Regions from separate parts of the Arthrobacter sp. SE2 genome, predicted to be linked through region 1. Evidence: riboswitches for the same ligand, from Rfam matches in the RefSeq annotation. Region 1 holds a riboswitch; each other region holds the start of a gene.
What was found. A riboswitch is a leader RNA that binds a small molecule or an ion and turns the genes downstream of it on or off. The one in region 1 is predicted to bind thiamine pyrophosphate.
Positions count from the first base shown of each region.

Region 1 (5,444 bases):
GTCACGGACAAACCTGGGTGTCGCATCCAGACTTCCGAGATCTCTTCCGGATCCGGGGCGTCGATTCCGACTTCAACTGTCCGGTAGGGCTTCCGGTTTGGCCACTGCCCCCACTTCCGCGGCTGCTTCGCTGGCGCTCGTGGCCGCCCGGATGTCGCGTCGGGTCACCTCGCTCCCGGCGTCATGGGAGGTGTAGCGGATGAACACCCGGTTGTACCGCCAGTCCAGGTCCGGATGATGGTTCTGCTGTTCGGCGATGCGCCCGACGGCGGCAATCAGCTCCAGTGCGGCAGCCGACGTCGGGCATTTGTAGACGGTGGCGAGTCCGCCCAGGCGGTACCGCCAGTCCGGCAGCTCCGCCAGGGCGTCGTCGATCGCGGACTTGGTGAGGATGTCATCTTTGCCGGCCATCCGGGGCTCCTTCGCTGACGTGGTATTCGCAGGAATCCCCGGAGCGGCCCGCGTAGGCCACTAGAGGAACTCTGCCCGGCCTTCCATCGCCGAAGAGGCCAGGGCGTGTTCCCGGCGCGGGATGCGGCCGGCCTGCTTCGCCAGCCTACCGGCGATGACAGCGTGTTTGAAGGCTTCACCCATCTGCACCGGGTTCTGGGCCCGGGTCACCGCGGTTGCCAGCAGCACTGCGTCGCAACCGAGCTCCATGGCGAGTGCGGCGTCGGACGCGGTTCCGATGCCGGCGTCGAGTACTACCGGCACAGAAGCCCGGGACACAATGAGTTCGATGTTGTGGGGATTCAGGATGCCCAGGCCGGTGCCGATAGGCGCGCCCAAGGGCATCACCGCTGCGGCTCCAAGGTTTTCCAATCGAAGCGCCAGCACGGGGTCGTCGTTGGTGTAGGCGAAGACCTTGAAGCCGCGGTCCACCAGCTTCTCCGTTGCGTCCACGAGCTCCACTGCGTCAGGCAGCAGCGTCTGTTCGTCGGCGATGACCTCGAGCTTCACCCAATCCGTTTCCAGCGCCTCCCGGGCAAGCTCGGCTGTCATGACAGCGTCCTTGGCGGTAAAACAGCCGGCCGTGTTGGGCAAGACACGGATGCCATGGTCCACGAGCAACTGGAAGAGCGAACCTGTTTCGGTCGGCGAGTACCTCCGCATGGCAACGGTGGTGAGTTCGGTGCCGGAGGCCAGCAACGCCGCCCCCAGTCCGTCCAGGCTCGGGGCTCCGCCGGTGCCCATGATGAGGCGCGAGCCGAATTCGACACCATCGATCACCAGGGCGTCGGTTCGGGTGCTTGCTTCGTGTGTGCTTGCTGTGGTCATGGTTCAGCCTCCCTGTACTGCGGTAACGATTTCGAGTTCGTCGCCCTCTGCGAGCGCGGTGGCAGCCCACTGGCTGCGCGGGACCACTTCGGAATTGCGTGCGACGGCGACGCCGATCTTGCGTCCGTCAGCCGTCTGGCCGCTGGAGTCCACAACACGTCCGGTGACGTGGCTGACGAGGGTGGTGACAGACGCGTCGTCGCTCAGTGTGTGGTCTGCGCCGTTCAATTTGATGTTCATGCGTGGTCCTTCGGAAGGGGATATGAGGTACCGGCCAATGGGCCGTCTGTTGAGGCCCGTGCCGCTGAGAGCTGGTGGGAGAAGCGGTCCGGGCGGAATTTGTTCCACCGGGGATCCGCGGTGCCGTCCATGAGTCCGACGCAGATCTTCGCCGCTGCCGGAGTGAGGAGTACGCCGTGGCGGAAGAAGCCGCTGGCCACGATGAGGCCGGGCACGGTTCTTTCGCGCCCTTCCACGCGGCCCAGCAGCGGTGCATTGTCCGGAGTGCCCGGGCGCGCTCGGGCAGTTGCTTCCAGAAGTTCCAGTTCGGCCACAGCCGGGACAAGTACCTGGGCGTCGCGGAGCAATTGGTACACGCCACCGGCTGACACCGGGTTGGCCGATCCCCCGGACGCCGACAAGCCGTCTTCACGTTGCGTCGCGCCGATCACCACCGTCCCGTCGTCGCGGGGCACGATATAGACGGGCACTCCGCGCACCATTCCCCGGACCGTGGCGGTGACCAGGGGTTGCAGGTGCGCCGGGACGCGCAACCGCAGTATGTCGCCATACACCGGACGCAACGGGAGTGACAATCCATCCGGCAGGCCGCTCAAGCGGGCGGCATCCAGTCCGTTGGCTACCACTGTTTCCGTGGCGAGCACTTCGATTCCTGAGCCGAGCACGGCCCCGACGACGCGCCCGTCCTCCCACAGGAGGCCCGCTGCAGTGTCGTGGACCGCAAAACCGTCATCGGCCCCCGGAATCCAGCTGGAATTGCCGGACTGGTGGTCTGCCAGCGCACCCAGAATCGCGGCCGAAAGCCGGCGTGGATCCACTTGGTGGTCGCCCGGGATGTCGAAGGCGCAGGAAATCTGCGGGCTCAGAAGCGGCTCACGCTCCCGCGCCTCGCGCAACCGCACGGATTCCACCACCAGGCCGTTGGCCAGCTGGACATCCCGGAGATCGGCGAGCGCCCGGCGGTCCGCAGCGTCCGCGCCGACGGCGAGCGTCGGCGTCGTACGGTAACCCGTGCTGCGGCCGATGCTCGAGCCGGTCACATTGCGTTCGAAGTCCGGCCACAACGCCGACGATTCGAGCATTAGCTCCAGGAGGTCCTCTTCCTGGTAGTGCAATTCGCTGACCGGCGCCAGCATTCCCGCCGCCGCGAACGTAGCGCCGCTGGCTGGTGCGGGATCGATGAGGGCAACCGAACGGCCGGATCTGCGGGCTTCCCACGCGATGCCGAGGCCAATGACACCGCCCCCGATCACCGCGACATCCGCGCGCAGGGGTTCGTGCTGGGCGTTTACTTCGTTCATGGAGTCCTTCCCTACGCCGGTACTAGCCGGATCAGGTCAAGCGGTCGGCGCTGAAGCCCTCTCAGCCGCGCGGCGATTGTGACTGCCGCCGCGGCTCCCGCGGTACCAGCCCAGTTTAGAGGAACTACTCTGTTTCCATGACCCAGCACGATGTCCACACCACCGCCCGCCTTTACCTTTGCACCGACGCCCGCAAGGAACAGGGTGATTTTGAGCAGTTTGTCGATGCCGCATTCGAGGGCGGCGTGGACATCATCCAGCTGCGTGACAAGTCGATTGAAGCGGCGGAAGAACTCGAACTCCTGGAGATCCTGCAATCCGTGGCCCATCGTCACGGCCGTCTCTGGGCAGTCAACGACCGCGCGGACGTAGCATCCCTCTCCGGCGCACCGGTGTTCCATATCGGCCAAAAGGACATTCCGCTGCGCTCTGCCCGGAAATTGCTCCACGACCCCACCATCATCGGCCTCTCCACGCACACGCCGGAACAGATTGACGCCGCCATCGCCGCGTCGCCTGGCCGCAGCGGCCTGGACTACTTCTGCGTCGGGCCGGTGTGGGCCACCCCCACGAAGCCGGGACGCTCCGCCGTCGGGCTCGATCTGGTGAAGTACGCTGCCAACGCGGTGAAGCAGGCAGACGAAGAGACCGTCGGGGGCGTCGTGCTCCCCTGGTTTGCGATCGGCGGGATCGATCTCGGCAACGTGGAAGAGGTAGTTAGGGCCGGCGCCAGCCGCATCGTGGTGGTGCGCGCAATCACCGAAGCGCAGGATCCGACGGCAGCTGCCCAGGCGCTCCTGGCTGCCCTGGACGCAGCGGCGGCCTAGCGAGACGCCGGAAGATTTTGGAGTTACCCTGATTTTCGTGTCACATCAGCGGTTAGCCCCGAATGTCAGTGAAACGTCGAACCACCTCGCGGAAGCGCTGGCGGCGCTTCGGACTGAACTCGAGCTGCCCGCAGGTTATCCCATTGAAGCGCTGCGCGACGCTGAAACCGCGGTTTCCGGACACACGCTGCCGGCGCAGGATCTCACGGACGTTCCTTTCATCACGATCGACCCGGCCTCCTCCACGGATCTCGACCAGGCTCTCTTCATTGACAGGTCCGGGGATGGTTACAGGGTTCTCTACGCCATCTCCGATGTGCCCTCCTTTGTGCCCCCGGGAGGAGCGCTCGACGCCGAGACCCGCCACCGCGGGCAAACGTACTATGCCCCGGATGGCCGCATCCCGCTGCACCCCGAGATCATCAGCGAGCATGCCGGAAGCCTGCTGGCCGGCCAGACGTGCGGCGCGTTCGTGTGGGACTTCGAACTCGATGCCGAGGCGGACTTCCGCACCGTCTCCGTCCGTCGGGCAAGCGTACGGAGCCGCGCCAAGCTCAGCTACAAGGGCGTGCAGGCGGAGATCGATTCCGGAACGGCTGATCCCGTCCTGCAGCTGCTCAAGGAGGTCGGGCTCAAGCGGGTGGAACTCGAACGCCGCCGCGGCGGAGCAAGCCTGAACATGCCTGAGCAGGAAATCGTCCAACTGCCCGACGGCGGGGGGTACAGGATCGTCGCAGCTCCCTCGCTGCCGGTTGAGGACTGGAACGCCCAGATTTCGCTCATGACCGGGATGGCCGCCGCCCAGCTGATGCTCGACGGCAAAGTGGGGATTTTGCGCACCATGCCGGCCCCCGATGAGCGCTCGCTGCTCCATTTCAAACGGCAAACGGGGGCGCTCGGCAAGCCCTGGACCGAGGGGACGAACTATGGAGCGTACCTGCGGACCCTCGACGCCAAGGACCCCCGGCAACTGGCCATCCTCCATTCAGCGGGGCTGCTTTTCCGTGGTGCCGGCTACACGCCCTTCGACGGCGAGGTACCGGGCAGCGTCATGCAGTCAGCCATCGGGGCACCCTATGCCCACACCACCGCGCCGTTGCGCCGGCTTGTCGATCGTTTTGTGCTGGTCATCTGCGAAGCACTGAGTAATGGAACAGAGATCCCTGCATGGGCCCGGAATGCTTTGCCGACCCTGCCGGTGATCATGGCGTCTTCCGACCAGCTTGCCGCCAAAATGGAACGCCTGGCCTTGGACACGGTGGAGGCAGCGCTCCTGGTGAACCACATCGGACAGGAATTCGACGCCGTAGTGATTTCCGGATCGAAGCCCGCCAAGAACAACGGAAACGGCAACGGGAACAGCGCCAATGGCAACAACGGTAATGGCAATGGGAACGGAGCCCCGCACGGCCCCTACGGCATCGTCCAGATCGCCGAGCCGGCGGTCACCGCTCGTTGCGACGGCGAAATGGAGTCGGGCACGAAGGTCCGCGTGAAACTGCTTGACGCGGACATTGCCACCCGCCAGATCACCTTCGAACTGATCCCGTAGCGCCATCCGTTCGCAGGCCCGGGACCGGGATCCGGGGATTATCGCGCCCAGACGCTAGACTGGGTGAGTAGTAATGGATGCCCGGTCGTTGATTCAGTTAATTTTTTGACATCAACAAGCCCGCCCCTACGCGATCTTGAGATACACCAACTGGTCCCCAGTGCCAGTATTTAGATAGCCCGCGATCGGCTTCCACTGGATTTGCTTGCGCCCATCCGTGCTCCGGAACGGCCCTGCCACAACCGT
Region 1 is NZ_JBZAYA010000001.1:421,668-427,111, forward strand. Features, by position in the region: gene AC4CS3_RS02060 (4a-hydroxytetrahydrobiopterin dehydratase) at 73-411, opposite strand; gene AC4CS3_RS02065 (thiazole synthase) at 472-1,278, opposite strand; gene thiS (sulfur carrier protein ThiS) at 1,282-1,518, opposite strand; gene thiO (glycine oxidase ThiO) at 1,515-2,819, opposite strand; TPP riboswitch at 2,811-2,930, opposite strand; gene thiE (thiamine phosphate synthase) at 2,957-3,646, shown strand; gene AC4CS3_RS02085 (RNB domain-containing ribonuclease) at 3,684-5,198, shown strand.

Region 2 (5,444 bases), 400 kb from region 1:
GGTGGCCGCTGACCTCCAGCGTCCCAACGCCGTGACGCAGCTCCAAATTGTCGGCGAACGCGCCGGTGTCCCCGTCTTCGCTCCGCACCCCGGCACCACCTCGGATCTGGATGTTCCCAGCGGCGACCCGGTCGCCGTCGCCCGCTCCGGCGTCGACGAGGCCCGCCAAAAGCTGCACGACGTCGTGATTGTCGACACCGCGGGACGCCTCGGCGTCGACGCCGAAATGATGGACCAGGCGCGCCGCATCCGCCAGGCGATCATCCCGAACGAAGTGCTGTTCGTGATCGACTCCATGATCGGCCAGGACGCCGTCAACACGGCGGTTGCCTTCGATGAAGGCGTCAACTTCACGGGTGTCGTACTGTCAAAGCTCGACGGCGACGCGCGCGGTGGTGCCGCCCTCTCGGTAGCGTCGGTCACCGGAAAGCCGGTCATGTTCGCGTCCACCGGCGAAGGCCTCGACGACTTCGAATTGTTCCACCCGGACCGCATGGCTTCCCGCATCCTCGATATGGGTGACGTTCTCACCCTCATCGAACAGGCCGAGAAGAACTGGGACAAGGATGAAGCGGCCCGGATGGCGAAGAAGTTCGCCGACCAGGAAGACTTCACCCTGGACGACTTCCTCGCCCAGATGCAGCAGATCCGCAACATGGGCTCCATGAAGAAGATGCTCATGATGATGCCGGGTGCGCAGAACATCCGCCAGCAGCTGGAGCAGTTCGACGAGCGTGAAATCGATCGCGTGGAGGCAATTGTCCGCTCCATGACCCCGCATGAGCGTTTGGCTCCGAAGATCATCAACGGTTCCCGTCGTGCCCGCATCGCCCGTGGTTCCGGTGTCCACGTCTCCGAGGTCAACGGCCTCCTGGAGCGTTTCGCGCAGGCCCAGAAGATGATGAAGAAGCTGGCCCAGGGCGGCGGAATGCCCGGGATGCCTGGCATGCCCGGACTCGGTGGCGGTTCCCGCAAGGCGAGCAAGAACGCGCCCAAGAAGAAGGCCCGTTCCGGAAACCCCGCGAAGGCGGCCCAGGAACTGCGCGACGCCGAGAACAAGCGGGCGAAAGCCGTTCCCACGGGCGCGGCATTCGGCCAAGCTGGCGGCGACTTCGATCCCTCGCAGCTGAACCTCCCCAAGGGCTTCGACAAGTTCCTCGGAGGCAAGTAGCCGTCTCACCCAACTAGCTGGCAATAGGTGTCGTTTTGATGGCTCAGAACGGCATTAACTGCCAGTGAGTTGGCTTGTCAGCCCCGTGCCATAGGCTGGGGGGATGCAAAAGCAGCGCGTTGTGTTCGTCCATGGAGCAGGCACATTCGGCGCTGCCGCGTGGCCGAAACAGCACGGCATGGCGCTGGCGTACGATGCACTGTTCCTGAAACGCCACGGCTTTGATGCGCAGGCCGAGCCTTTGGAATCCGATGTTGGCGCCGACGTGGACATTATCCTGGAGTGCCTCGGAGGGCGGGAGGCCGCGTCAGGTTCCGGCCCCGCACGTGGAGGCCATATCGTAGCGCACTCCCAAGGCGCGATTTCAGCCATGTTGGCCGCGGTGGAGCGGCCGGACCTGGTCCGGTCCCTCGTGCTGGTGGAACCGGCTTGTCTTTCATTGACGGCTGAGTTGCCCGCCACCGCGGCTTACCGGGCACTCATGGAGCCGTTGTTCCGGATCCGGCACGAACTCAGCGATGACGATTATCAACGCGAATTCGTCCGCAGGGCCTTTTCTTCCGAGGCGGCCGTTCTCAGTACCCCGGAGGCCCGTCGTACCGCTCGACGCCTGCGGCTCCAGGCCCCGCCGTGGGAAGCGCCCCTGCACATCGTGCCCGGCGTCCCCACGCTTGTCCTGACCGGTGGTTGGGAACCCCTTTACGAAGAGATCGCCGGCTACTTGCAGGAAACCGGTGCCCTCCACCGCGTTGCGGCTGGAGGACACCGGCCTCATGATTCAGTTGAAGGAGACCGGATGATCCGGTCCTTCATCGCGGATGTCAGCCGCGCCGGATCAGTGCAAGCTTCCTGATCAGTTCAGGCTTCCCGACGTTCGCTCAACGTTTTCCTGCGGGAACCTCGAGCTCGGGCAAGTAGACCTTGCCGCCGGATGCCAGGAACTCCTCGCTCTTTTCGCGCATCCCGCTGTACATTTCCGCGATGGCCGCCTGGGAATCCGCCGAGCCGTATTCGTCGCGGATGTCCTGGCTGATGCGCATGGAGCAGAATTTCGGTCCGCACATGGAGCAGAAATGCGCAGTCTTGGCCGGTTCCGCCGGGAGAGTCTCGTCGTGGAACGCTTCGGCTGTGACCGGATCCAATGACAGCGCGAACTGGTCACGCCAGCGGAACTCGAAGCGGGCCTTGGACAGGGCATCGTCGCGTTCGTGGGCGCCCGGGTGTCCCTTCGCAAGGTCAGCTGCGTGGGCCGCGATCTTGTAGGTGATCACGCCAGTCTTGACGTCGTCCTTGTTTGGCAGGCCCAGGTGTTCCTTCGGGGTGACGTAGCAGAGCATCGCGGTTCCGTAGCGCGCGATCTCCGTGGCGCCGATAGCCGAGGTGATGTGGTCATAGCCCGGAGCAACGTCGGTCACGAGCGGGCCGAGGGTGTAGAACGGTGCGCCGTCGCACAGCTCCTGCTGCCGCTCGACGTTCTCGCGGACGAGGTGGAACGGGATGTGTCCAGGGCCCTCGACCATGACCTGTACGTCGAACTTCCACGCACGCTTCGTGAGCTCCGCCAAGGTGTCCAGCTCGGCGAACTGCGCGGCGTCGTTGGCGTCCGCCGTCGCGCCCGGGCGCAGTCCATCACCCAGCGAGAACGCGACGTCGTACTTGGCGAAGATTTCGCAGAGTTCGTCGAAGTGGGTGTAGAGGAAGTTTTCCTCGTGGTGCGCCAGGCACCAGCCGGCCATGATGGAGCCGCCACGGGAAACGATGCCCGTCACGCGGTTCGCGGTGAGTGGCACGTACCGCAGCAACACGCCGGCGTGGATGGTCATGTAGTCCACGCCCTGCTCGCATTGTTCAATGACAGTGTCGCGGAAGATCTCCCAATTGAGCTTGTTGGCTTCACCGTTGACCTTCTCGAGGGCCTGGTAAATAGGCACGGTACCGATCGGCACGGGGGAGTTGCGGATGATCCATTCTCGGGTGGTGTGGATGTCGTCACCCGTGGACAGGTCCATCACGGTGTCGGCGCCCCATTGCGTGGCCCACTGCAACTTGTCCACCTCTTCGGCGATGGAGCTGGTGACGGCCGAGTTGCCGATATTGGCGTTGATCTTCACGAGGAACGCCTTGCCGATGATCATCGGCTCGGATTCGGGGTGGTTGATGTTCTTGGGGATGATGGCCCGGCCGGCCGCGACCTCGCTGCGGACGAGTTCCACATCGCAGTTTTCGCGAAGTGCCACGAACTGCATTTCGGGCGTCACGATGCCCTGCTTGGCGTAGTGCATCTGCGTCACGGTCTTGCCGTCGACGGCGCGGCGGGGCACCGGCTGTGCACCCTTCCACTCCGCTGAGGCGGCGCCGCGGCGTACGGCCGACTTGCCGTCGTCGAGCAGGTTCCGTTCGCGGCCGCTGTAGGCCTCAGTGTCGCAGCGGGCTTCGATCCACTCGCTGCGGAACGGCTCGAGGCCGACCACGGGATCGCTCCCTGGCCCTGCGGTGCGGTACACCTGGAAAGGCGTGTTGGCCTCGCCGTTGGGGGACGGCTCCAGGGCGATTTCAGTCACCGGAACCCGGATTCCCGTCCCGGCATCCTCCAGGAACGCGAGGGAATGCGACTTGAGGGATTGTGTCACCTCTTGGGCCGATCCGTTTTGGATAGGGCTCAGCTGTGCTTCTTTGGTGCTCAAAGGATTACTCACTTCCTTCGCCGGCATTACCCGGACAGGTTCAACGGTCGCAGGCTGCGTCAGCCTGATCTCAGCCCTTGCAAGGGCCCCCGTGTGGTCGTAGACGAAGCTACCACAGCAGAGAGCTCCTGAGACAGATGTGACCAGGACAGATGTGACGGGGCCGGCGACGGCGTCGGAGTCTAGGGTGGAATCATGGCGGAAATCATCGAGTTCAGCGGCACCGTGCTCACCGGGCCGGAGGAGGAACGGCGTGGCCTCTGGTCGGTCGACGGACGGCTGACCTTTCTGCGGCCTGCTGCCGCACCGGACGTCGTCCTGGCCGGATGGGTGCTGCCCGGCCTTGTCGACGCGCACTGCCATGTTGGCTTGGGCAAGGGCGGGGCCGTCGACGACGAGACTGCGCGCCTGCAGGCGACGGCGGACCGGAACGCCGGAACGCTCTTGATCCGCGACGCCGGATCCGCAAGCGACACGCGCTGGCTGCAGCGCCGGACGGACATGCCCAGGATCATCCGCGCAGGCAGGCACATTGCCAGGCAACGCCGGTACATCCCCGGACTGGCCGAAGAAGTCGAGCCGGAGGATCTGGTGGAGGCGGTGCGCAAACAGGCGCGGTCCGGAGATGGCTGGGTCAAGATCGTCGGGGACTGGATCGACCGTTCCGCCGGGGATCTCGGCCCGTCCTTTCCGGCCGCCATCGTCAAGGACGCGGTCGCGGCAGCACATGCCGAGGGAGCCAGGGTGACTGCCCATTGCTTCGCCGAAGGGACTATCGACGACATGCTCGACGCCGGCATCGACTGCATCGAGCACGCCACCGGCCTCCTGCCGCACCATATTCCCCGGCTGCTGGACCAGGATGTGCCGATTGTCCCCACCCTCATCAACATTGCGACCTTTCCGGACATCGCGAAGCAGGCGGAAGCGAAGTTCCCGCGATACGCCGCCCACATGACCAGGCTGTGGGAGCGCAGGCATGAACGCGTCGCCGAGGCATTCGACGCCGGAGTGCGGGTGTACGCCGGGACCGACGCCGGCAGCGTCATCAAGCACGGCCGGATCGGCGAGGAAATCCTGGAACTGCATCGCGCGGGCCTTCCGGCGGCCGCCGCCCTCGATGCCGCGTGCTGGTCCGCCCGCGAGTGGCTGGGTGCCGACGGCATCAGCGAAGGTGCCAGTGCCGACGTCGTGCTCTACGCAAACGATCCCCGTGCGTCCCTTGAGGTGGTGCTGAATCCGCAATGCACCGTGCTGAGGGGACATATTTCAGGAAGCGCCGGGCATTAGGAATAAATTGAAGCTTCAAGTAATTTAGATAGATAGAGGTTGCCGAAGGGCGGCACCACAAAAAGCCGGGAGTTTCACATGACCATCACATCCAGCCAGGATCTCCTTCCTGCCGAACTCACCATGGGTACCGTCATGCTCAAAGTGGGGGACATGAAGCTCATGGGCGACTACTACCAGCGGGCGCTAGGGCTGGACGTGGTCGCCGAACAGGATGGCGGGCTCTACTTCGGCAGGCTCGGCAAGCCGTTGGTGCACCTCGCGCCGGCCTCCGGGCTCCAGATTCCGGGTCGCGGTGA
Region 2 is NZ_JBZAYA010000001.1:18,119-23,562, reverse strand. Features, by position in the region: gene ffh (signal recognition particle protein) at 1-1,171, shown strand, start outside; gene AC4CS3_RS00130 (alpha/beta fold hydrolase) at 1,275-2,024, shown strand; gene thiC (phosphomethylpyrimidine synthase ThiC) at 2,050-3,855, opposite strand; TPP riboswitch at 3,851-3,958, opposite strand; gene AC4CS3_RS00120 (amidohydrolase family protein) at 4,051-5,145, shown strand; gene AC4CS3_RS00115 (VOC family protein) at 5,224-5,444, shown strand, end outside.
Region 2: it holds a riboswitch for thiamine pyrophosphate, as region 1 does, so the genes downstream of both, thiC (phosphomethylpyrimidine synthase ThiC) here and thiO (glycine oxidase ThiO) in region 1, are expected to answer to the same signal.

Region 3 (5,444 bases), on a different contig from region 1:
CCCGTGATCTTCAGGGTGGTTGTTCCGATGCCGTCGATCACCACGCCGAGCCCCTGCAGGTAGAAGCAGAGGTCCTGAACCATGTAGTTGGGGCTGGCATTGCGGATCACGGTAGTACCGCTGCGGTGTGCGGCGGCCATGATGGCGTTCTCCGTCACGGTGTCGCCGCGCTCCGTGAGGACAAAGGTGCGGTGCTCGCCGTCGGCCGGTGGAGCCTGCACGGAATAGAAGCCGGACTTGGCCTCCACCGAGAGCCCGAACTGCCGCAACGCCTGCATGTGCGGTTCCACGGTTCGAGTCCCGAGATCGCAACCGCCGGCGTAGGGCAGTTGATACGAGGCCGCCTCATCCAACAGGGGGCCCAGCAGCATGATGACGCTGCGGGTGCGGCGCGCCGCCTCCACGTCCATGGAGGCAAGGTCCAGGGTCTCCGGGCGGCGGATGCGAAGATCGTTGCCGTTCAGCCAGGTGCACTCGACACCAATTGAGGTCAAAACCTCGACGATCCGGTTGACTTCTTCGATCCTGGCAAGCCGACGCAAAGTGGTGGTGCCGCGGTTGATGAGGCTCGCGCAAAGCAATGCGACGCCGGCATTCTTGCTGCTGTTGACGTCCACCGAGCCGGAGAGCGTGCGTCCGCCCTCCACACGCAGGTGGGTCATCTGCCGTTTGCCGACTTTGACGATGGTTCGTCCGAAGATCGACTCAAGGCGCTCGATCATGCGGAGGCTGAGGTTCTGCTTGCCCTGTTCCATGCGGGCAATGGCGCTTTGGCTGGTGCCCAGTTCCGAAGCGAGCTGTCCTTGTGTCCAGCCCTTTTCGCCGCGGGCGTCGCGAAGAAGGAGACCTACATGTTCGGCAGTCGGTTGCGTCATAACCAATAAATATCACGGATGGTCTATCAATCGGAGGTTTCGTGACGCAACTCGCCGATTTTGTCGCAGAATAGTCGCCTCGTGCGATATTCACGGCGGTGGGGATCAGTTGGGCTGCTTCAGCCAGACGAAGTGCCATGTCCCTGCCCATTGCGCCGCGAGCACGGCCGTGGCTGCGATGAGCAGCCCGCCGGCCAGAACCCAGACGTCCAGGCGGCTGTAGGTCGATTCGCGCGCCCAGGTCCGCCGTCCACCGCCGAAGCCGCGCGCCTCCATGGTCACGGCCAAGCGGGACGCCCGTCGGATCGCCTGGACCAGTAGCCCGAAGCTTTGGCCGAGCATGGCCTTGAAGCGTTGCGGCGGGCTCCCGTGCGAGCCGACACCCCGCGCGCGCCGTGCCATGCCGATGGTCTGCCACTCCTCCGCCATGAGCCCCACGAGCCGCAGCGCCGCCAAGGTGCCCAGGACAAAACGGTGCGGCAGTTTCGCCTTCTGCGCCAGGGCATCGGCGAGGTCCGTCGGATCGGTGCAACTCATCAGGAGAATGGCCGGCAACGCTATTGCAAGGCCGCGCAGCATGAACCCGAGTCCCAGCTGAAGCGAGCCTTCGCTGATAGACCAGATCCCGACGTCGAGCAGTATCCTTCCGCTGTCCGCCGACAGGATCGCGGTGCTCCAGCCTCCAAGCGCGGCCGCGATAATCAAGGGCCAGCCGCGCTGCCACAGCAAGCGCACGGTGAGCCCCGCGAGGGGGAACAAGGCCAGTTCGCCGAGGAGCGCCGTCGAAGCTGACACCAGGTCGATGGACAGCGCCAACACCAGGGTGATCAGGAAGACCGACACGAACTTGGCCAGCGGATTCGCGCGTGTCAGGAGTGCATTGTTGCCTCGCAGGGTCAGGGTTTCCCTCATGCCGCACCCGCTTCCTGCCGGGCCCCGCCTTGGAACGCATGCTCGAGCCGCATCTCGGTGCCGCCCAGGACGGAGCTGAACTCCTGGTCATGGGTCACGGAAACCACGGAGGTGCCGGCGTCGAGCAGTTCGGACAGGAACGACGCAAGCTCGGCCCAAGTGTTAGCGTCCTGGCCGAAGGTGGGTTCGTCCAGCACCAGGACGCGGGGGTGTGCGGCGAGCACCGTGGCCACGGACAGCCGTCGCTTTTCGCCCCCGGAGAGCGTGTACGGATTGGCGTCCACGAGATGCCCCAGGCGCAGCCTCTCCAGCAATTCGTCCACGCGCTCCTCGCCATGGCCAAGGTGCTTGGGGCCGAACATGAGCTCGTCGAGCACGCGGCCGGTGACGAACTGGTGCTCGGGCTCTTGGAACACGGTCCCGATCCGCGAGATCAGCTGCTGGGCCTTCCACTTGAACGGGTCATTACCGGCGCCGTCGCTGAGCCCGACGGCGGCAGTCACCGTGCCGGACACCGGCGCCAACAAGCCCGCGAGGGTCAACGCGAAGGTCGATTTTCCGGCGCCGTTGGGACCGGTGATGGTCAGGGCCTGCCCGGCGAGCACTTCGGCGTCGAGTCCGGACTGCACAGGAAGGGGCGGGATGGTTTTGAACCCGCGGCGCCGTGGCCGTTCGCGGGACACCGCGAGCTCCTGCGTGGCGAGCAGCAGCTCTCCGGCCCCTGCTCCGGGGCCGGCCCCCGAGCCAGAGCCTGTTCCTGAACGTGGCCGGGTGGCCGGCACGTACCCGGGCACCCACACGCCCGCAGCAATGAGCATGTCCCTTGCTTGCACCAACACGGTGTCCGGATCGCCGTCCAGGAGCACCGCCGGCGTCGACCCTCCCGTGGAGGAGGAGCTGCCCGGCTGCAGCACCACGATTCGGTCCACGAGGTCTTTCCAGACGGAGACCCGGTGTTCCACCACCACCAAGGTAGCGCCGGTCTTGTCCAGGCAGCGGCCCACGGCATCGCGCACTTCCAAGACGCCGGCCGGGTCAAGGTTGGCGGTCGGCTCGTCCAGGAGGATCAAGCCGGGCCGCATCGCCAGGATGCCGGCCAGTGCAAGGCGTTGCTTCTGCCCACCCGAGAGGGCCGACGTCGGGTGGTCGAGCGCGAAGTTGCCGCTGGCACTGCCACCGGCACTACGCAGGAGCCCGACGTCGTCGAGCGCTTCATGGACGCGTTTCCAGATCTCTTCCCGTGGCACGCAAAGGTTCTCGGCGCCGAACGCTACGTCATCGCCCAGCCGGGAAAGCACCACCTGGGTTTCGGGGTCCTGTTGCATGAGTCCGGCACGGCCCCGCTGGGCCTTCGGCGAAACGCCGTCCACGAGCAGCGAGCCCGTCTCGTCGGCGTCGTCACCTTCCTCGCCCAACACGCCCGCCAGGGCATGCAGGAGCGTCGACTTGCCCGCGCCCGAGGGGCCGAGCAGGAGGACACGCTCCCCTGGACGGATGTCCAGGTCCAGGGCGTGGATGGCCTGCGTGGTGCGGCCAGCGTGCCGCCAGCCCCAGCCTTGCGCGGAAATGGCGGCGGGTCGCACCACAGCAGGGGTGCCGGAATCAGGACTGGGCATCAGGAAAAGACGGGCTCCGAGGCGGCCTTGCGGGACGCGAACGCGCTCAGGACACCAGTCTTGGCCAGGCCGCGGGTCGCGATCCAGGACAGGGCTCCGGCAATGACGGCACCGGAGATCGTGCAGAACACGATGTACGCGAGCTTGTCGACCGGTTCGTAGGCGATGTTCCAGCCCCACGGCAGGAAGGAGTCGTTCAAACCGCAGAACAGGCCCGCGCCGGCACCGGCCAGCAGGGACACCGGCAGGTTGAACTTCTTGTACATGAAGGCCAGGAAGATGAGTTCCGCGCCGAGACCCTGGAGCACGCCCGAGATCAGGACCGTGGTGCCGTACTGCGAACCCATGATGAGCTCGCTGGTGGCGGCCACCGTCTCGCAGAAAATTGCCGCACCGGGCTTGCGGACGATGAGCATGCCCAGGACTGCCGGGATCATCCAGCCGCCGGCGATCAGGCCGCTCAGCGGCGGGTAGCCGGCGGACATCGGCGTTGCAACCAGAGCCATCTGGTCCCATGCCCAGAAGATCACGCCACCGGCGATCGAGATCAGTGCCGCCACGACGATGTCCACGACGCGCCAGTTGTAACCAGGCTTGGTGAGGCCCGGCCTTGCAGAAATACCAGTCATTTTGTCCTCCTGAGGAACAGGAGGGGAAAGTGTTTCCGGTTGCCTGCGAGCGGTTTCCGCCGCCCCGGTCCGGACACTATGAGAACTCGACTCCCTTGCGCCGGTACTAGCCGGATCAGGTTCGAGGGTCTGCGGCTGTCCGCACTCTCAGCGCCCGTCATCCGTGCCGCATTGCTGCGAGCCCGACGGCGGCGCTCCCCTGTCGTTATCAATCCACCCTTTTGGGCGTGGTTCAGTTTACACCTTGGCGGGGTTGCGGGCGCTGTGCTGGCCTACGCGGAACGGTCACAAACATGTGGGACGACGGATTCTGCTGGATCACTCGCCGGCCGGGCGCGGGCAGGGTCCGGAATGGCGCGGGCGGGCGCAGAAGCTGGGAGAATGATCCAGCAGAATGTGACGCAGCGCGGGCAAAGGAGCGGTCTTGGCAGGCATTGGCGAAGCGAACAGCACTACGGTGGCCGAACCTAGGCTCGCCGCGAGCGTGATCCTGGTCCGCGAGGCCCCCGTACACACGGTTCAGTCAGACCCGGAGGTTCCGGCGGATGCCGGGCGCGGCCTGGAGGTGTTCGTGCAGCACCGCGTGACCACGATGGATTTCGCCGCGGGCATGGTCGTCTTCCCCGGGGGACGAGTGGACCAGACGGACAGCTCCGGCTGGGACTTCGAGGACGACGTCGTCGAGCGGCACGCCGACGCCTGGCGCCGGAGCAGCATCGGCGTCGAGCCCGCTTCGGCCCGGTTCAACGCCGGCCGGGTGCTGGCGGCTGCACAGCGCGAGGTGTTCGAAGAGGCCGGGCTGAAGCTCGACGCCGCCACCCTCCGCCCGTGGGCCAACTGGGTCACCCCGGCAGACCAGCCCAAGCGCTTCGACACATACTTCTACCTTGCCTGCCCGCTTTCCGGTGCCGAGCCAAGGCACCAAACCACGGAAGCGTCATCGTCCTTGTGGATGCCGGTCCGCGGGATCCTGGATGCCGAAGCCGCCGGAACCCTCAAGCTCATGCCGCCCACGTTGGCGCTGCTGGACGAGCTCCTCGCCCTCGGCACGGTGGAAGCGATACTGGCCGAGGACCGTGACATCGTGCCCGTCCGTCCAAAGCCTGGAGCCATGGATGAGTTCTTCCGGCTGAGGCGCCAATCCCCAACCGTTGCTCCGGAACTGCCCTGAAGTGGGGTTAGGCTGGGGACGGTCCTGTTTCCTCCCGCAAGGAGTCCCGGAATGAACCTCCTCATCAAGCTGCTCGGCACTGGCGTCAGCATCGGCGCAGGCTTTGTCGGCACCAAGCTCGTCAATGCGCTGTGGGAAAAGTCCACCGGCAAGAAGCCCCCCAAGGGTCACGACGACATGGAGGCAAGCCTGCGCTCGGCACTGACCTTCGCGCTGATTTCGGCGACCGTCAGCGCAGTCA
Region 3 is NZ_JBZAYA010000015.1:61,611-67,054, forward strand. Features, by position in the region: gene AC4CS3_RS18435 (UDP-N-acetylglucosamine 1-carboxyvinyltransferase) at 1-875, opposite strand, end outside; gene AC4CS3_RS18440 (energy-coupling factor transporter transmembrane component T family protein) at 981-1,787, opposite strand; gene AC4CS3_RS18445 (ABC transporter ATP-binding protein) at 1,784-3,403, opposite strand; gene AC4CS3_RS18450 (ECF transporter S component) at 3,403-4,032, opposite strand; TPP riboswitch at 4,107-4,243, opposite strand; gene AC4CS3_RS18455 (NUDIX hydrolase) at 4,457-5,203, shown strand; gene AC4CS3_RS18460 (DUF4235 domain-containing protein) at 5,255-5,444, shown strand, end outside.
Region 3: it holds a riboswitch for thiamine pyrophosphate, as region 1 does, so the genes downstream of both, AC4CS3_RS18450 (ECF transporter S component) here and thiO (glycine oxidase ThiO) in region 1, are expected to answer to the same signal.

Region 4 (5,444 bases), on a different contig from region 1:
GGTGAGTTCTTGACGGTGACCCTGGCGCTTCTTGTAGCCGGTCTTGTTCTTGAACTTCTGGATGACGATCTTCGGACCACGGAGGTCTTCGAGGATCTCAGCCGTAACCTTGACCTTGGCCAGATCCGCAGCAGCGGAGGTGACCTTGTCACCGTCCACCAGGAGCAGTGCGGGCAGCTCAAGGGTGCTGCCGGCTCCACCGGGGACGCGGTTCAGGGTTACGTAGTCTCCAACGGAAACCTTTTCTTGGCGGCCGCCTGCGCGGACAATCGCGTACACCACTTGGGCACTCACTTCTCTCGACGTTTATTACTAAATTTGCGTGCGGAACCCCGATCCGAAACGGGCCTGGTTCACGCTGTGCCTCAACGCCGTGGACTCCGGTACGGAATCCATGAGTCATCCCTCGAATAGTTCCAAATGAAAGGTCAGTTCCAAATGAAGGTTTCTAGGGGCATAACCCAAGTGTTGGCGTAAGCACCGAAGATCTAGATTACGCTAGTTTCGCCTTCGGCTGCAAATGAGGCCAGGTCCGGAGGCTGCCACGTGATGGCTGCCACAGACTGGCTATGCGCCACCCGGTACCGTGCCCGTCCACCTTACCCTGCCGGCGGGGAAAAGCTCGGATCCCCACTCCGACACGCTGCAGCGTCCGCCTGAACAGGCGCTTCATCCTGCGCTTCCGCGCCAGGAACCGGGATCAGCCGTGCAACCTTGGAGCATCGAAGAACGCCGTTTCATACCGGCAGGATTGGGTGAAAGCCTCCATCATCGCCGTGCGCTCCGTGGGTGTTGCGGCCTGCGCGGCGGCATCCGTGATGTCGATCGCCTTGCGGGTTGCCTCTGCGAACGCCTCGTCTGCGTAGGTGCGCAGCCAATCCGCGTAAGGGTGCTCGTCCGACGCTCCCGCCTGTATATAGCCAAGGTGGAGCTGCTGTCCCACTTCGGCGTACAACCAGTAGCAGGGAAGCACGGCAGCCAGCAGGACGGCATAGCTGCCCGACGCCGACGCGGCGAGCAAATGGTCCACGTAGGCCTTGGTGACTGGACCCAGTTCTCCGCTTACCTGGCGTCCGCTGAGCCAATTCCGGTGTAGCTCGGACTCGACTTCAAGGCACATCTGCGAGCCGCGGGCCCAGAACAGCTGTTCGGTTTCACTCGGGGCGAGGGCGCTTGCCCGTGCCAGGACCCTCGAATAGCCGTTGAGATAGATGGCATCCTGCGACAGGTAATAGCTGAACTGCGCTTCGCTGAGGCCGCCGGTTTGCAAGTGCTGGATGAAGTCCAGGCCATAAATGGCCGCAAGTTCCGTTTGGGCGGCGTCCCACATCCGGACGGCAAAGTCCCCCGGATGAAGGTCCTGCTGGAGCGCGTGGAAATGGTGGATCGGCCCATTGCCCTTCCCCACTTCCAGCACCTCAGACTGGGTCAGCGCCCCCCGAAGCCAGGGCTTGACTACGCGCAGGGCAGACTCCCAATCGCCGAGCCGTGCCTTGGCCGTCGCCATGGCCGACGACAGGGAACATCCCGTGCCATGGCTGTTGCGGGTCTCCACGCGTTGACCGGCGAATTCCACCACGTCCTGGCTCAGGACTCCTTCGGTGTTGACCAAGGCGTCGGGGCAGCCCTCTCCCTGCAGATGGCCGCCCTTCACCAGGACGGTGTTTCCGCAGGCTGCAGCCAGGCGTTTGCCTTGCTCCAACGCCGATGCCCAGTCAATGGCAACAGGCTCGCCAAGCAGCATGGCCAATTCAGGAAGGTTGGGGGTCACCAAGTCAGCGAGGGGCAGAAGTTCCCGCAGCGCGGTTTCAGCGGACTCCGCCAGGAGCCGGTCGCCACTGGTCGCGATCATCACCGGATCCAGCACGACGACGGCGGGGCGCGCCTCGCCGAGCCAGCGACGGACTTCGTGGATGACGGCCGCGTCCCCGAGCATGCCGATTTTGACAGCATCGACGGTGATGTCGTCGCTAACGGCATCCAATTGCTGGCGCAGGAATTCCACGGGAGGCACATGGACGGCAGTGACGCCCCGCGTGTTTTGTACCGTGAGCGCCGTAATCACGGCCATGCCATAGCCTCCGTTGGCCGCAATGCTTTTGAGGTCTGCCTGAATCCCGGCACCACCCGAAGGATCCGAGCCGGCAATGCTGAGGACCCTCGGGATAGCTCGCTGGATGGCCTTGAGCGGGTAGACGGCTGATTGCGCTGAAACAGTCATGCAAGACATCCCTTCGCCGGTGCTAACCGGACAGGTTCAACGGGTCTGGTCTCAGCCGGCTTGGTGCGCGGCACCCCGTGTCAGTCCCCTAGCTTAACCCGGATCACACCTCGCCCGCTGAAATCGCCCTATGCAACCGTGCTGACCGTCCGGTGAATCGGCCGGCAACGACGAAGCCCCGGCGGTTTCCACATGAGCGGAAAGGGCCGGGGCTTCGGACAGGGTACTGCGTTTAGAGCTCGGACTTGGGCACGCCGACTCCGAGGATGATCGGTTCCGCTGCCGCCGTCGACTTGGCTGGAGCAGCGTCCGTTGCCTTGGCCTCGTGCGCGGCCCCACCGGAGGCGGCCGCGGCAACCTCGTGGTGCTCAACGTTGGTGGCGTTGGCGGCACCCTGGGCCCGGCTGGCGCTGCGGTTGCGACGGCCTCGGCGTCCACGCGAACCCGCTTCCGGGGATTCTCCGCTTGCAACGGCCGCGGGGGTCCCTGCGGGCGCTTCCTCGGCCTCAGTTGCCGTCGTCGCAGTGTCGGGAGCTTCTCCGAGGCCCGCGAATGCCTGTGCCAACAGGTCCAGGCTCATGGCAGGTGCACCACTCGCTGGCTCCTCTTCGTGGTGGACGAAGGGCAACGCAACTTCCTCGCCGCCGAATCGCAGCACAGGCTTCGAACGTTCCTCGCCACTCGAAGCAGCGGCAGGAGCCTGGACCGGGGCCGCGGGGGCCTGGGCCGGGGCTGCTTCCGCTACCTGCCCCTCGGCGAGCAAATCCGCCGCGTGGTGGATCTCGTCGTCGTGCAGGTGGGCAGCGTGGGCTGCCGCCGCGATGGTGGCAAGGGCTGCGCGGGTGGCTGCCTGGCGGTTCGGATCGGTGGATTCCACGGTATGGACCGGCACAGGAGGGGTGATCGGGAGCTCGGCAGCTCCCTGACCCGTGCCCCTGCCGCGGCGACGCTTGCGCTGCTCGGGGCGGACGGTCGGCTGTGACTCCGTGCGCGGGTGGTGGTGTTCAGCGGCCACCACGTTGGCCCGACGGTGCTCCACAGGCTCGTCGTGCGTGACGATTCCGCGACCGGCGCACGTTTCGCACTGCTCGCCGAAGACCTCCAGCAGGCCAGTGCCCATGCGCTTGCGCGTCATCTGGACCAACCCAAGGGACGTCACTTCGGCGACCTGGTGCTTGGTGCGGTCCCGGCCGAGGCACTCGACCAAGCGGCGCAACACGAGATCGCGGTTGGATTCCAGGACCATGTCGATGAAGTCGATCACGATGATTCCGCCGATGTCGCGCAAGCGCAGCTGACGGACCACTTCCTCGGCAGCCTCAAGGTTGTTCTTGGTGACGGTTTCCTCGAGGTTGCCACCGCTGCCGGTGAACTTCCCCGTGTTGACGTCGACAACCGTCATGGCCTCGGTGCGGTCGATCACGAGCGAACCACCGGAGGGCAGGAAGACCTTGCGCTCCAATGCCTTGTGGATCTGTTCGTCCACGCGCCATGCCGAGAAGATGTCCTGATCCGAGGTCCACTTTTCGAGGCGTCCCACCAGGTCCGGCGCCACGTAGGTGACGTAGGCCTCGATGGTGTCCCAGGCTTCGTCGCCGGAGACGATGAGCTTGGAGAAGTCCTCGTTGAAGACGTCGCGGACCACCTTGATGGTCAGGTCCGGTTCGCCGTACAGCAGTTCCGGCGCCAGGATCTTGGTGGACGTGGACTGGCTTTCGATGCCTTCCCACTGGGCCCGCAGGCGGTTGATGTCGTGCGTCAGCTCTTCCTCGGAAGCACCCTCGGCGGCGGTGCGGACAATGACGCCCGCGTTCTCCGGGAGGCGGTCCTTGAGGATCTTCTTCAGGCGGTTGCGCTCGACGTCCGGCAGCTTGCGGGAGATACCGGTCATTGACCCGCCCGGTACGTACACAAGGTAGCGGCCTGGGAGCGAAATCTGGCTCGTCAGCCGTGCGCCCTTGTGACCCACGGGGTCCTTGGTGACCTGGACCAACACGGAATCGCCTGATTTCAGGGCGTTTTCGATCCGGCGCGGCTTGCCTTCCAAGGTGACGGCATCCCAGTTGACTTCACCGGCGTACAGCACGGCGTTGCGGCCGCGTCCAATGTCGACGAACGCGGCTTCCATCGACGGCAGCACGTTCTGGACCTTGCCCAGGTAGACGTTGCCGATCAGGGAATCCTGCTGTGTCTTGGACACGAAGTGCTCTGCGAGCACGCCGTCTTCCAGGACACCGATCTGGATCCTGTCGTCGCGCTGCCGAACGATCATCTGGCGGTCGACGGACTCACGGCGGGCCAGGAATTCGGCCTCGGTGATGACCTGGCGGCGGCGGCCGGTCTCGCGGGACTCACGGCGGCGCTGCTTCTTGGCTTCAAGGCGAGTGGAGCCCTTGACGCTCGTGACGCGGTCGGAGCTGGTGGTGGACTCAACGTGTGCGCGGGGGGCACGGACACGGGTGACAGTGTTGGGGGGATCGTCGTCTCCGCCACCCGTCAGCTCCAGGTCCTGATCGCCACGACGACGGCGCCGACGACGGCGGGAGGTTACGCCTTCTTCGAGGACTTCCTCGGTACCGGCTTCTGTCTCGTCCTCGGATTCCGCGGACGTTTCTTCTCCCGTGGCTTCATCGCGCTCGTTGCCCCGGCGTCCACGACGCCCACGGCTGCGACGGCGACGGCGGCTGCCGGCTTCGTCCAGTTCGTTGTCCTCGGAAACTTCTTCGGCGTCAGCCTGCGGTTCCTCTTCGACGACCGCCGGCCTGGCAACGGCGCTCAAGTCCGGCGCCTGGAAGATCATGGAGGTGACGGAGCCAGGTTCCATGAACAACGAAGCGATCGGGCTTGCGGCTTCCGCCTCGACGGCCGGTTCCTCAGTGGTTTCCTCGGGCGCAATCTCCGCAGCCGGCGACTCCACCGTGGTTTCCTCGGCCGCAGCCTCGGCAGCCGGTGTTTGAACCGGGGCGTCTTCGGCGACGGGTTCGGGGCTCTTCGCCCTCGTCGTACGACGGCGGCGGACCGGCTTCTCGGGGGCAGCTTCGGCTTCTGCCGCTAGTTCAGGCGCGACGGCGGCGGCAGCCGTCGGAGCCTCGCCACCTTCCGTGGAAGCTTCTTCGGCGAAACCTGGCAGCGGCTCGGAAGTTTCGACCTTCTTTCGAGCCCTGGTGCGCCGGACGGGAGCCTTGGGCGCTTCGGTGTCCGTCGTTTCGGTGAGCGGCTCAGC
Region 4 is NZ_JBZAYA010000010.1:100,679-106,122, forward strand. Features, by position in the region: gene rplU (50S ribosomal protein L21) at 1-282, opposite strand, end outside; gene thiD (bifunctional hydroxymethylpyrimidine kinase/phosphomethylpyrimidine kinase) at 701-2,221, opposite strand; TPP riboswitch at 2,213-2,309, opposite strand; gene AC4CS3_RS14995 (Rne/Rng family ribonuclease) at 2,454-5,444, opposite strand, start outside.
Region 4: it holds a riboswitch for thiamine pyrophosphate, as region 1 does, so the genes downstream of both, thiD (bifunctional hydroxymethylpyrimidine kinase/phosphomethylpyrimidine kinase) here and thiO (glycine oxidase ThiO) in region 1, are expected to answer to the same signal.